DNA from 2 places in the Paenibacillus sp. S29 genome. Region 2 is predicted to be linked to the other one. Evidence: riboswitches for the same ligand, from Rfam matches in the RefSeq annotation. Region 2 holds a riboswitch; the other holds the start of a gene.
The links. Region 2 has a riboswitch for glycine ahead of gcvT (glycine cleavage system aminomethyltransferase GcvT). Riboswitches for the same ligand answer to the same signal wherever they lie in the genome.
Positions count from the first base shown of each region.

Region 1: it holds a riboswitch for glycine, as region 2 does, so the genes downstream of both, ACL9RM_RS13750 (alanine/glycine:cation symporter family protein) here and gcvT (glycine cleavage system aminomethyltransferase GcvT) in region 2, are expected to answer to the same signal.

Region 1 is NZ_JBMOUI010000007.1:61,945-69,576, forward strand. Features, by position in the region: gene ACL9RM_RS13735 (carbohydrate ABC transporter permease) at 1-670, shown strand, start outside; gene ACL9RM_RS13740 (carbohydrate ABC transporter permease) at 693-1,520, shown strand; gene ACL9RM_RS13745 (iron-containing alcohol dehydrogenase) at 1,669-2,841, shown strand; gene ACL9RM_RS13750 (alanine/glycine:cation symporter family protein) at 2,899-4,317, opposite strand; glycine riboswitch at 4,477-4,571, opposite strand; glycine riboswitch at 4,590-4,666, opposite strand; partial or broken gene ACL9RM_RS13755 (glycoside hydrolase family 1 protein) at 4,835-5,465, opposite strand; gene ACL9RM_RS13760 (LacI family DNA-binding transcriptional regulator) at 5,596-6,567, shown strand; gene licT (BglG family transcription antiterminator LicT) at 6,801-7,632, shown strand, end outside.
Region 2 is NZ_JBMOUI010000014.1:84,847-92,478, forward strand. Features, by position in the region: gene gcvPA (aminomethyl-transferring glycine dehydrogenase subunit GcvPA) at 1-1,179, opposite strand, end outside; gene gcvT (glycine cleavage system aminomethyltransferase GcvT) at 1,306-2,406, opposite strand; glycine riboswitch at 2,583-2,774, opposite strand; gene gcvH (glycine cleavage system protein GcvH) at 3,076-3,474, shown strand; gene ACL9RM_RS21310 (PTS mannitol transporter subunit IICB) at 3,853-5,331, shown strand; gene ACL9RM_RS21315 (BglG family transcription antiterminator) at 5,413-7,491, shown strand; gene ACL9RM_RS21320 (PTS sugar transporter subunit IIA) at 7,488-7,632, shown strand, end outside.

The DNA of each region.
Region 1 (7,632 bases), on a different contig from region 2:
CAACACCTTTGTGATCTGGGTGTATGCAACGATTCCGATGCTATTCTTCGCACTGATTATTGCCTTTCTGCTTTATGCCCCTTTTGTGAAAATGCGCACCTTATGGCGAGTTGGATTCTTCCTGCCCAATGTGACGTCTATTGTGGCTGTTGCCATCATATTTGGTGCCTTATTTGCCAACAATTTTGGATTTCTCAACTACCTTCTGCAACTCTTGGGACTACCCATGGTTCAATGGTTGAATGTGCCATGGGGTATCCAAATTGCCATTTCTTCTATGGTCGTATGGAGATGGATGGGCTATAACGCAATCATCTATTTGGCCGGACTCCAGAGTATTCCGCATGTGCTGTATGAGGCCGCCAAAATAGACGGGGCAACCGGAGCGCAAGCTTTTTTCCGCATCACTATCCCCATGCTGCGCCCAGTCATTCTGTTTACGGTCATTACGTCCACCATCGGCGGTATGCAGCTCTTCACCGAGCCACAGGTCCTGGTCGGTAATGACGGCGGTTCCGGGGCAAGTGGCATGACCATCGTTTTATACCTGTACCGCGAGTCGTTCATTAACAACTATTTTGGATATGGTGCAGCCGTCGGATGGGGCATGCTCCTCATCATTGCTCTATTCTCCATCATAAACTGGAAACTCGTTCAAGGTAAAAAATAACGATGGGAAGGAGCTTCACAACATGATGCAGACACGCGCAAAATCCTTTGTTTTATATGCCGGATTGTTAGTGGGAATCATCCTGTCGATGTTTCCATTTTACTGGCTGATCGTCATGGCAACTCGTACCACTTCAGACATCTACCGTTTTCCACCGCAATTGTGGTTTGGCAGCCACTTCTTGGATAACATAACGAGAGTATTACAGCAGATTAATTTTGCCGGAGCCTTTTTTAATACCCTTTTTGTAGCCAGTTCTGTTACCCTATTGGTTCTGTTTTTCGATTCACTGGCAGGTTTTGCATTCGCCAAGTTTGATTTTCCGGGCAAAAAAGTGCTATTTATCATTCTGCTAGCTACGATGATGGTCCCTTCACAACTTTCGCTTGTCCCCTCCTTTGTCATGATGGCCTCCTTTGGATGGGTAGGTACGTTCAAAGCGCTTATCATCCCGGGGATGGTAAATGCCTTCGGCATTTTCTGGATTCGTCAATATGCGGAAGAATCCATCCCAAAGGAGCTGCTGGATGCGGGCCGGATGGACGGATGCAGCTTTTTTCGACTGTACTTGAATGTAGCACTGCCTATTCTACGTCCTGCGTTCGCTTTTCTCGGCGCCTTTACCTTTATAGGAGCTTGGAATGATTATTTATGGCCGCTAATCGTCTTAACGGATGAGCATAAATTCACGCTCCAGATTGCACTGTCACAATTGAACGGAATTTACAATACGGATTATGCGATGGTCATTGCGGGCACCCTGCTGGCTGTACTGCCACTTATTATTTTGTTTCTTTTCATTAGCCGCCAGTTTATTTCCGATCTTGCCGCTGGAGCGGTCAAAGATTAGATTTACTTGAATTCCCTTATTCATTTCATGTATAATAGTTAATCGTCATTTCAAATAGCTTACATGATGAAGTTAGGTATCCAACAGGCAATCAGGTTAAGCGATTTACGATTTGAACATGAACTATGAACTGAGGGGAACTTTCCAGATGAACAAATTCACATATTATAACCCCACCAAATTAATATTTGGAGACAATCAAATTGAAGAACTGCAGCAGGAGCTGCTGAATTACGGCAAAAATATTTTACTGATATACGGAGGCGGAAGTGTCAAGCGAAATGGTCTGTATGACCAGGTATTAAACGCGTTAGAGCCGCTACATCTTAACATTCATGAATTGTCCGGCGTAGAGCCGAATCCGCGCTTGTCCACCGTTAAAAAGGGCATCGACATTTGCCGAAACGACAACATCGACTTCTTACTTGCAGTAGGCGGCGGAAGCGTTATTGATTGCACCAAAGCCATCGCAGCAGGGGCTAAATATGACGGCGATGTGTGGGATATTATCAACAAAAAGCACATGCCGACCGAGGCTCTACCATTCGGCACCATCCTCACACTCGCCGCCACCGGTTCAGAAATGAATCCGGATTCTGTCATCACCAACTGGGAAACGAACGAAAAATACGTATGGGGCAGCGCGGTGACGCATCCGAAATTTTCGATTCTGGACCCTAAAAATACCTTCTCTGTGCCACGTGATCAGACGGTATATGGCATGGTGGATATGATGAGCCATGTGTTTGAACAGTATTTTCACAATGTTAAAAATACACCGTTGCAAGATCGTATGTGCTTTTCCGTGCTGCAAACCGTGATCGAAACTGCACCTAAACTGCTGGAGGATTTGCACAACTACGAGCATCGTGAAACGATTTTATATGCCGGAACGATTGCTCTTAACGGAACACTGCAAATGGGCTACTTCGGGGATTGGGCTTCGCATACGATTGAACATGCATTATCCGCTGTATATGATATTCCTCATGCTGGCGGTCTGGCAATTCTGTTTCCCAACTGGATGAGACATACAGTGGATCAGGATGCTGCACGCATGAAGCGGCTGATGCTCAGCATGTTTGACTTAGACACCGTAGGTAAAACAGATAGAGAAATCGCCTTGGAAGGTATTGACCGTCTTAGTGCATTCTGGACAAGTCTCGGTGCCCCTTCCACCCTGGCCGATTACAATATTAATGATGAGCAATTGGAAAAAATCGCAAACATTGCAGCCCATGAAATGGAATACGGAGGCTTTGGTAATTATAAAAAGCTGAATCAAGAAGATATTTTAGCTATTTTGCGTGCATCGTTATAACATTCAAAAGGGAGTGTCCTCAAGCCTATGATGGCTGAGGGCACTCCCTTTTGGAATTTATGAATTAACCGTGTGTCCCTTTTCTTCTACTTGAATAGCTGCCCCTACATTGGCACCTGCAAGAATGCCCTTTTTCTTATTAGGATACAGAGAATCCATATAGTTTCGGGTTTCTGCAACTACGATTCCCGATAAGCCAAGCAGTGCAATCAGATTCGGGAAAGCCATCATTGCGTTAAAGATATCTGCCAGCAGCCAAATGGCTTCCAACTTGATGAACGCACCTCCTGCTACAAGTGCGATGAACAGATAACGGTATGGTTTAATCCATTTGACACCCAGTAAATATTCAACACAACGTTCCCCGTAGTAATTCCAGCCAAGTATCGTTGTGAACGCAAATAAAATAAGGCTAATCGTCACGAGCTCTGCACCAGCCGGAAAGGCACTGGAAAACGCATGCTGGGTCATCAGACCTCCATCGTCATTTCCACTCCATATTCCCGTAACCAGCAACGTAAATCCCGTCAGATTACAAATAATCATTGTATCAATAAATACGCCTGTCATGGATATCAGCCCTTGTTCTGCAGGCCATTTCGTCTTAGCAGCAGCTGCTGCAATCGGCGCACTTCCCAAACCGGCTTCATTAGCAAAAATACCTCTGGCAACTCCGCTTCGCATCGCCAACATAATCGTCGCTCCGGCAAATCCACCCGTTGCAGATGTGGTCGAGAAGGCCCCTTGTAATACTAAAGCAATCGCATGAGGAAGCTCTCCTGCAAACTTAATGAGTACAATTAAGCAAACTACGATATAGAGCCCCGACATGAATGGAACAATCTTTGTGGATACCTTGGAAATACTTTTGAGTCCTCCAATCGTAACAACAGCAGTTAACACGGCAATAATGATCGCTGTAACTACCGTTGGCACTCCAAAGCTACTTTCCGTCGAAGAAACGATAGCCTTTACTTGCGGAAAAGTACCGATTCCAAATAGGGCTACAAGAACACCAGAAAAGGCAAACAACATCGCCAACGGCTTGAAACGGCGGCCAAGCCCGTTTTCAATATAATACATCGGGCCACCTGAAAATTGTCCGTTCCGGTCTTTAACACGGTATTTAACGGATAATAATCCTTCCGCATATTTGGTTGCCATCCCGAAAAAAGCTGCAACCAGCATCCAGAATAATGAACCGGGCCCACCCAGTTTGATCGCTGTTGCCACGCCGACGATACTTCCTGTACCTACAGTAGCTGCCAGTGCCGTACTCAATGCTCCGAAGCTGCTTACATCTCCGCTACCTTCGTCCGGCGCTTTACCAATTAGCTTGAGCGCCAAAGGCAATCGAATAATCTGAAGTAGCTTCAAACGGATCGTTAGCCACAACCCAGTGCCCATTACGAGAATAAGAAGCGGCGCTCCCCATATCCAGCTGTCAATCGTTTCTAATACATGTACCAAATTCATTTCAACCCGCTCCTCCAGCATATTAGAAAACAAAAAAGAGTCAAATCCGCTGATTCGACTCCTGGAGAGGTTAAAGGCACGAAAAAATACAACCATCTTGTGCAGGTTTCTCCCTCTAATAGCTTATAAAAAAGCCTAGAGCACTCCCTGTCACAGGTTATTCGCGTCTCTGTCCTTTTGCCTGAGAGTTTAAGCAGATGTTCTCTGCGGTGCACCTTCGGCGCCCAATTAAGGGTCTCTCCAGAGTTCTGTCCGTTTACGGTCCCCGCTTGTTGCTGTAACCAGCCTAAGCACCTGAGAGTTTTGCCCCTTCGGTCGGAACTTTCGTTCCATCTCCCGCAAACATCAACCAGACATATGAAATTTTTATTTATTATACAGAAAACTTTCAGCTTATTACAAGTGAAAAGTTTGTGAAGCCCTCTGAAATATTATTATTGTGTCTATCGAAAAAGCGGGTACAGCAGATTGCATCCTTAGAATGTCCTCTGCTATACCCGCCCGAGACGATATGGAATTACAATTCTTCACCATTGGTTGCTATCACATTTTTATACCAGTTAAATGAGTCCTTTTTGGAGCGTTTGAGCGTTCCGTTACCGTCATCATCCAGATCAACGTAAATAAATCCGTAGCGCTTGGACATTTCGGAAGTAGACATGCTCACAAGGTCGATAGGGCCCCAGCTGGTGTAACCAAGCAGATCAACACCGTCGGCAATCGCTTCCTTCATTTGGGCAATATGCTGACGCAAGTAATCAATTCGATACGTGTCATGCACAGAGGTCAATAACCACACCGCCACCGGTGAACGGGCTCATGGTCATTACATTGATTTCATTAAAGGTCAGCCAGTATTTTACTTTATCCTTATAGCGCGTAAACACCGTTTCGGCATAATTTACGTAATGCTGTATGACTTCACGTCCCAGCCAGCCATTATACTTCTGCGTCAGACCTAGCGGTGTTTCATAATGTGACAATGTTACCAGCGGCTCAATATTATACTTGCGCAGCTCATCAAATACATTGTCGTAGAATTGCAATCCTGCTTCATTCGGCTCGGCATCATAGCCATTCGGGAAAATCCGCGACCAGCGGATGGACATACGGAATACTTTAAAGCCCATTTCAGCGAACAATGCAACCTAACGATAACCGTTCTCCTTTGAAATGCATTGACAGATACCTTAGAATAGACGTAATGCCTTCATAAGCATCCTAATCGTTGTAACGCGTTTCATGTCAAGTATTTTTTCTTATGTGAGGAGAAGCACCATGTCGAATCTTGATCAAATTGCAAAACTGGCGGGCTTTTCCAAAGCTACGGTATCCAGAGTATTAAATCAGTCCCCCCATGTTAGTCACGAAACAAGAGCTAAGATTTTGAAAATCATGCAGGAATTAGATTATGTTCCTAATCGGAATGCCATTTCTCTATCCAAGGGTCAGACGCTTCAGATCGGTATCATTACTTCAACTATTAATGAAATTGTTCTCGCTTTTCTGGACAGCTTTGTGGAAGTAGCAGGCCAATATGAATTTCAAACCATTATTTATACTTCGGGAGAAGACAAAAAGAAAGAGCTTCAAGCCTTTGAGGATTTAAAAAGAAAAAGAGTCGATGCGCTGGTCATCATTTCCTGCGTGAATGACACTGATTTTTTGAGCACCTATTGCAAATATGGCCCGATCGTGTCGTGGCAACGAATGGAGCATACCGATATTCGCTCCGTCGCTATGGATCAGTATGAAGGATATATGTTAGCGCTCAAACATTTGATACAAAAAGGTTATACTCGTATAGCCAATGCTTTTGGCCGTCCGAGCAGTATTAATACCCATAGTAGACAACGAGCCTACGAACAGATCATGAGTGAGCACAATCTGCCCGTGTTGCAACACTGGAATCACTCTTCTATTTATAATATCCGTGATGGCGAACAGGTCGTACGGGATCTGTTACAGCATCCGGACGAATTTCCAGAGGCTATTTTATGTGCTAACGATTATGTAGCAGTGGGCATTCTCTGCGAAGCACGCAGACAAAAACTGAATGTACCGGAAGATCTGGCAATTGTTGGATTTGATAACACGGAGCTGGCGCATACGCTGGGGATTACAACGATTCAAAATCCTATCATGGCTCAAGCACAAAATGCCTTTTTCATGCTTTCCCCTCAGCTGATTGGACGCCAAATGAAGCTTCATTCGCTAGAGTACAGCCTCATTGAACGTACGACTACATAAGGTAACGATGTACTTGCAAATTAGGCAAAAGGGCCTTGATATGAAATATTTTTTGTCGAAAGAGAATAAAATATGTTGAAATCGCTTTTTTTTGTGCTACAATAGCACTATATCGAAGGATTGTGACCGGTGATGCGGGCAATGCCTGAGTTCAATTGAGTGCTATTGCTAACAATAGTATTGAATTGTGCTTAGGCATTTTTTATTGGTAAAGGATGGGAGGGGGAACTTCAATGATTATTGAGAAGGTGCTCAATAACAACGTCCTATTGACTAAAAACGATAAAGGCAAAGAGGTCATCGTGATGGGAAGAGGTATTTCCTTCAAAAAGGTGGCTGGCGATCAAGTCGATGATGATAAAATAGATAAGATTTTCATGTTAAATGAAAACGAGTTCACGGCCAAACTAACCGAGTTGCTGAACGATATTCCTGTATCTCATCTGGAGGTCGTGAATGAAATCGTAACCCATGCAACGGAAGTGTTGGATACGGAGTTAAGCGATAATATTTATTTAACGTTGACCGACCATATTCATTTTGCCATACAACGGCAAGAAAAAGGACTGGCACTCCAAAACGCGATGCTGTATGAAATTAAACGCTTTTACAAAAAGGAATTTGCAGTTGGGCTGGATGCTCTCCAAAAAATTGAAAATACGCTCGGAGTAAAATTAGGCGAAGATGAAGCGGGATTTATTGCATTGCATATGGTGAATGCACGGATCGACGGTAACGAAATGAAGTCCACACTGAAAATGACTGAGATTGTCCAACATATCTTGAACATTATTACGTATCATTACGGAATTGTGCTGGATGAGTCTTCTTTTAGCTACTCGAGATTTTTGACACATTTGCAATATTTTGCGATGCGAGTGATTCGCAAAGAAGTCATTCACAGTGGTGAAGAATTTTTGTACAACCAGGTAAAGCAGACGTATACCGAAGCTTTTGCTTGTGCTCAAAAGATCAATGAGTATCTGGAAAAAACATACGATCAATATTTAAGCAAGGATGAATACGTATATCTAACTATCCATATTCATCGCGTAACTGAACGTA
Region 2 (7,632 bases):
AGGCAGTTTAAGGGCAAATTCGTTAAAGGTCGGTGCGTTAAACGAGGCTGTTACGCCCTTCAAGCTCAGCAATTGCTCTAAAGCATAACGGCTTTTATGCAAATTTAGCTCGGCTACTTCCTTGATCCCCTGTCTACCCATGACAGACAAGTATACAGATGCAGATAAAGCTAGCAACGCTTGATTGGAGCAAATGTTAGACGTGGCCTTTTCGCGGCGGATATGCTGTTCCCGCGCTTGCAAGGTCAGCACGAAGCCGCGTTTACCGTTACGGTCTGTGGTCTGACCCACAATACGGCCGGGGATACGGCGCATATGTGCCTGAGAAACGGCAAAGTATCCACAGGTCGGACCGCCGAGAGAAGAGGAGATGCCAAGTGGCTGCGCATCTCCTACCACAATATCCGCGCCCTGTTTGGCGGGTGTCTCCAGCAAGCCAAGTGCCAGTGGGTTGGCACTGACGACCAAAAGACCTTTGTGCGCATGGATGAGATCAGCCATCGGCTTCAGGTTTTCCACGGCTCCGAAAAAGTTGGGGCTTTGGACCAATACAGCCGCGGTCTGTTCCGATACGGCCGCCGCTAACGCATCAGCATCCGTTACGCCGTCCGAACAGCCGATTTCCACGATGTCCAAATCCAATCCACGTGCATAGGCTGCCAATACCTGACGTGCCTCCGGATGGACAGACCTTGATACGATAAGCTGTTTACGGCGGGTAGCCGCAGCGGACAGTGAGCCCGCTTCCGCCAGTGCAGTCGCTCCGTCGTACATGCTGGCATTAGCTACAGCCATGCCCGTCAATTCGCAAATATACGACTGAAATTCGAAAATGGCTTGTAGCTCGCCTTGGCTTACTTCCGGCTGATAGGGGGTGTAGGCTGTATAGAATTCCGAGCGTGAAGTGATGTGCTGGATGACAGACGGAATATGATGATCATAAATTCCTGCGCCAAGAAAGCTGGCATGTGTGTCTGTATTGGCGTTGTGTCCGGCCAGCTCGGCCAAATGTCGGGTCAAGGCTCTCTCGTCGAGCCGAGAAGAAAGAGGGAGCTCCCCTTGATATCGAATGGCCTCAGGAATGTCACTGAATAAATCATCGATGGATGAAACGCCGACCACACGCAGCATTTCGGTTTGATCCTGTTCAGTCATAGGGAGATAACGATGCTGCTTCATAGGTTCTGGCTCCTTTCGAAAAGCAAAATTTTAAATCGTAAATTAGCTAATAAAAAAGTGTGAGATGGAAAACCCAGAAGTTCATATCTGACATGTTTGCTTTATTGAAATGAAGAGAGTTTAAGATCAGCGCGGGCGTTTATAAAAGGGTGCTGCCACCACCTCGGCACGCAGGCGTTTGCCACGAATCTCAACCTCCAGCGGTGTGGAGAGGGCGCTAAAACGACTGTCTACCAAGGCGAGGCCGAGATTACGCTTCAAGGTGGGCGACTGAGTCCCCGTTGTGACCTCACCGATGCGTTGTCCTTCTGCGAATACCGGGTAATGGGCGCGAGGGATACCGCGATCCATCATTTCCAGCCCGATCAATTTGCGAGGAATCCCTTGTTCTTTCTGACGTTGCAGTGCTTCTCTACCGATAAAATCTCCTTTATTCAGCTTGACGAAGAAACCTAGACCGGCTTCGAGCGGTGAAATCGTGGCAGATAACTCCTGTCCGTACAGCGGCAACCGTGCCTCAAAGCGTAGGGTATCCCGAGCACCAAGTCCAGCGGGAATCAGCCCATACGACTCACCGGAACGAAGCAAACCCTCCCATACGGCTGGTGCTTCCGCGGCAGGTACGTAAAATTCAAAACCGTCTTCACCCGTATATCCGGTTCGTGAGACGAGTGCTTTTGCTCCGAACAATGGCACATTCTCATGGAAGCGAAAAGATGCCAGATTCGTAATGTCCGTATCTGCCACGGCTGCGGCAATACGTGCTGCTTCCGGTCCTTGCAACGCCAGCAATGCTATCGCATCAGACACATTCTCCATGTGAACGGATGCAGGCATATGGCGAATTAGCCAATCCCAATCCTTATCGATGTTAGAGGCGTTCACAACGAGCATGTAGCGCTCCGGTCCTTTGCAGTAAACAAGCAGGTCGTCTACTACCCCTCCATCGGGGTAACACAGGAGTGAATATTGTGCCTGACCTAGTTCCAACTGGCTGACATCATTCGTGGTCACCCTTTGCAGAAAAGCTTCGGCCTCTTTGCCTTCAACCAAAAATTCGCCCATATGCGATACATCGAATAAACCCGCACGTTGCCGGACGGCCTCATGCTCCTTTTGAATGCCGCTAAACTGAACGGGGAGCTCCCAGCCGCCAAAGTCAATACAACGAACCCCAGACTGCGTCCCGTAGGACGAATATAGCGGTGTTTTTCGCAAATTAGTCATTTTTCCACTCCTATCCGGTGTGATCGGCTAAACAAAAAAGACAGGCCGAAAAAAACGTATAGACGGCAGTCTACACTCTTTTTTCAGCTCTGTCCTTGATACCAGAAAGTTACCCCGGTATGTACCGGGTTTCCCCTTGGGTGATCCGCTCCAATAGCGAATGCTCTCCAGAGATGCGTCCGGCAGAGGTCCTTTTGCCTGAGAGATTCACCTACAATGCAGGCTTACTCCTTCGGCGCTACCTTCGGGATCAACAGTATATTACCTGGCTTTGCAGATAACAACTTGATCCGATTCGCGTGCACTTATGTCTCATAAGCGGCAACAGCTATGCGAATCTTTTTGGCAGTCTCTCCCTCCGCGTTCATCCGCGTTTGCAGTTGTCGGGGTGTTTTCCAAAGCATTTGCTATAACCCATTAATACGCAAATTCATTCAAAATGTCAATAAAAATGTCATCAAAAACAATAGAAAAAACATTTAATATATAAATAAGGATATGTAAGCGTTTGTTATAAGTTATCATATTTTTATATAGTACGCCATATGAGGTCATATGAAGTATTTTTGTTAGTATTATTGACATGAGTGTTCCTGTTGTCATAATCTTAACCTGTCTAATACAGGTGAGCAAAAGCGATTTTATTCATATGGAAGTGAGGGGAACAGGATGGGTGAAGTAAAGCAGCAACTTTGGTATACAGACGAACATGAGTGGGTTCAGCGCACAGAGAATGGAACGTTGCGGATTGGTATTACAGACTTTGCACAGCATCAACTGGGTGATATTGTTTTTGTAGAATTACCTGAGGTGGGAGTAACGATTGAGCAGGGAGCGGAGATCGGTACGATTGAATCGGTGAAGACGGTATCCGACCTTTTTGCTCCGGTGACGGGAACCGTATTAAAAGTGAATGAAGCGCTGGAAAGTACGCCTGAGCTAGTGAATGAATCTCCCTATGAAAAAGGTTGGATGATCGAAGTAGAGATGGGTAAAGATGTGGAGGAAGCATTGGGCAAGCTACTGTCTGCGGATCAATACGAGCAGTTGATTTCCGATGAGCAGTAATGGAGCAATGTAGTATGGAATAAGAGTGTTATTTGTCTGCTCGATTTTTGTATACAACAGTCGCTATGATTTGACATAGCGGCTATTTTTTTGTCTTTTTTCAGACGTAATTACGTGTTTTATTCTGATGTAGAGGGTTGTCCCTATAGTAAGAATCATACATAATCCAGTACGGTTTTTCGACTAATTTCTATAGCTACAGGTCATATTAAGAAGAATTATGCAGGTATAATACCTTCTCGGATAATTTAAATTTAAATGTTGTCATCAACGTTCATGACGAAAGTACGTTTTCATTTCGTTGATGAAGATAGCGCTGTCATTTAGTATGAATTTTAAGAAAAGGTAGTGATGCTTACCTACAAGGAGGATTTGAATATGAGTACATTGGACGCAAAGCCAAGTTCAAAAGGAGGCACTCGTGTCGCCGTACAGCGTTTTGGCCGTTTTCTCAGCGGTATGGTTATGCCCAACATGGGAGCCTTTATCGCGTGGGGATTGATTACGGCACTCTTTATTCCGACCGGGTGGTTCCCGAACGAAGGTTTTGCACAACTGGTTGATCCGATGAAAAATTATTTGCTGCCGCTGCTGATTGGTTACACGGGAGGCACGATGATTCACGGACAACGTGGAGGTGTGATTGGTGCCATTATGACGATGGGTGTCATAGTGGGAGCCGATATCCCGATGTTCCTGGGCGCGATGGTCGCTGGTCCGCTGGCTGCGTGGATATTGAAGAAGTTCGACAAGGCCATTGAAGGCAAAGTCAGATCAGGCTTTGAAATGCTGGTCAATAATTTTTCGGCCGGTATTATCGGTGCCATTCTAGCACTGCTTGCCCATGTGGCGATCGGCCCGGTTGTACAAATGATCAGTCAAGTATTGTCGGCAGGGGTACAGTTCCTCGTGAACGCAGGGCTACTGCCGCTTGTCAACCTCATTATTGAGCCCGGAAAAGTATTATTTTTAAACAACGCGCTGAATCACGGAGTATTAAGTCCGATTGCGTTGGAGGAAGCTGCAAGAACAGGGAAATCCGTACTGTTCATGCTGGAATCCAACCCTGGGCCGGGGCTCGGTATTTTGCTGGCCTACTGCCTGTTCGGTAAAGGCTCTGCGAAGTCGTCGGCTCCTGGGGCAGTCATCATTCATTTTTTCGGCGGGATTCATGAAATTTATTTCCCTTATATTTTGATGAAGCCGATTTTGATTCTTGCTGCTATAGCTGGGGGCGTTGTGGGAACCTTCTGTTTCATGTTGACAGGTGCCGGACTGGTTGCTGCTCCTTCGCCGGGCAGCATCATCGCCTATTTTCTAATGACGCCAAAAGGCGGATATTTGCCAATGCTAAGCGGGGTGATCGCTGCTGCGGTTGTATCTTTTGCTGTTGCCGCAGTGTTACTCAAGACTGGTAAGAAACAAGAAGAGGGGCTGGAGGAAGCTGCATCCCGCCTGAAAGATATGAAAAATCAAAGCAAGAGTGCAAGTGCTAACGCCACTGTAATGGAAGATAACCACGAATCTGATCGTGCTGCAGAAATTGCTGCAGATCGAACGCTCAAGGATAAATCCGAAGTGAACAAAATCGTCTTTTCCTGTGATGCAGGTATGGGTTCAAGCGCTATGGGTGCCTCGATTTTACGCAAAAAAATGAAGCAGGCGGGTGTGGGCGTAACAGTTACGAATACGGCAATCAGTGAAATTCCACAGGATGCGGATATTGTCATTACGCAAAAAACGTTGACAGATCGGGCTAAAACAGTAGCTCCGAAAGCTGAGCACATTTCCATTGACAATTTTCTGAAGAGCCCTGAATACGAAGCGCTGGTTGAACGTCTGAAATCCGATTCTTAATCCCCATCGAAGTCAGGCGGACTGTATGCAATGTACGTCTCCTGCTGGAGGGATGAGCTTGGGAAGGAACGGTATGCGCTTATGAATATTACGAAACGACAACGTGACATCGTGGAATATCTTCTGGAGCAGTCCAAAGAGGTTACAGCCGGGGAAATTGCTACGAAGATCAATGTCAGCACAAGGACGGTTCATCGGGAACTGGGTGCAGTCGAGCATTGGCTGGCAGCTCATGAGGTGAAGCTGGAGAAAAAGTCAGGGATCGGTATCTGTATAGATGCTGATCCAGCTCAGCTTGTATGCCTGCGAAACCAATTGCTGCATACGAAGTCAGACGAATATTCGGCTGAGGAGAGAAAGATCGTGGTACTCTGCATGCTGCTGGATACACGGGAGCCGATCAAGCTGTTGGCGCTGGCTTCAGATCTGAAAGTCACGGTAACTACGGTCAGTCATGATCTAGACGAATTGCAAGACTGGATTGAGGAACGTGGACTCATGCTTGTGCGCAGACGGGGGTACGGGGTCGAGATTACAGGGCGGGAGACAGACAAAAGACGGGCGATTTCCGAGCTGGCTCTCGAATATTTGGATGAATCCGATCTGTTTTCAGCCCGGGAAGAACTTCGTCCTGTAACCCGTGTTGCCGACAAGCTGCTGGAGATGATTGGCAGAGATAACCTGCTAATCGTGGAAAAGGCCCTCTGGCAGCCCCATGAAAAATGGTTGGAAAACATGGTGGAAAGCAAATACATGGAGCTGCTGATTCAAATTTGCGTTTCGCTGGTACGTCTGCGACTCGGGTATGTTATAGATCCTCTTCTCTCGTATTTAAAAACAGATTCGGATGAAAATATCATGCTTCGCACAGCTATGGTGGAACGCATATGCACGGAGTTGTCAGAGGCGCTGGATATTGAATTTCCAGAGCCGGAACGATCTTATCTCAGGCTGCTATTTCGTGATGCCGAAGATCACTCTACCCGACTACTGCCGTTGGATGATCTCGTACTGTTGGAGTCGGTTCATGAGTTGATTCGTCGTGTGGAGGAAGAGACAGGCACGCCATTGAAAGAGGACCGTGTTCTGCGTGAAGGACTGATTGCCCATATGGCTCCGGTATTCAAACGTTTGAAGGAAGGCAGGTCGATTCGTAACCCTCTCCTTCAGCAAATCCGCAAGGATTACAGCAGCTTATTCGAATCAGTGAAAAAGGCTGCGGCGAGCATGACAGAAATGAAAGTGCCTGATGAAGAGATCGGATTTCTCGTCATGCATTTCGGCGCTTCGCTGGAGCGGCTGCGACAATTGCGTCGGGAGGTGCGGGCCATTGTAGTCTGCACGAGCGGCATTGGATCATCCAGACTTCTGGCAACAAGGCTCGCCAAAGAGCTCCCACAGATCAAAATTGTGGATAGGGCCTCATGGTACGAGGCGGCGCGGATTCCCAAGGAGGATTATGATCTGATCATTTCGACAGTAGAGCTACCGCTTGAACCAGATCGGTATCTTAAGATCAGTCCGCTGCTAACGCAGGAGGAGAGTGACCGTCTACGTCATTTCATCCAGCATATTACACTCCATCATCTCAATGATCATCAGCAGGAACAGGCCGTTCAGCCTGGTCAGGATATGGAGTGGCTTACCGGTCTGCGGAAAAGTCTCGAGGAAATTGTACACATTGTACAGCAATTTCAAGTGTATCCGCTGGAAAATCAAGGGATGGATATGGCGGCGACCGTAGAGGCGATATGCATGCTGGAGGCGGGGCGGGGGAATGTTACAGAGCCTTCTGCGGTTGCTGCACAACTCATGGAAAGAGAGCGCCAAGGTAGTCAGGTGATCTCTGATACCTCCATTGCTTTAGTTCATACGCGCAGCCACTATATTCGCAAGCCTTCGCTTACCTTGTATAAGCTGGCAGAGCCGCTGTTGGCGGATACAGGTGAACAGGTAGAATGCGTGCTGCTCATGTTGGGGCCTCGTGAGCTGCCAAGAGAAAGCTTGGAGGTATTGAGCGAGATTAGTGCATTACTCTTGCAGGAAGACATGGTTACGCTACTGGAACACGGTAGCAGGGATCATATTGTCAATTATATATCGAGTGAGCTGGCTGAATTTTTCCACAGTAAATTAGGGACAGGGAGGAACCTACCGTGAGTATTATGACGATAGACAAAGTAAAAATGAACGCAACCGCCAAAGACAAATATGAGGCGATTCGTATGGCTGGACAAATCCTGCTGGATGCGGGACATATTTCAAGTGAGTACATTGACAAGATGCTGGAACGCGAGGAGA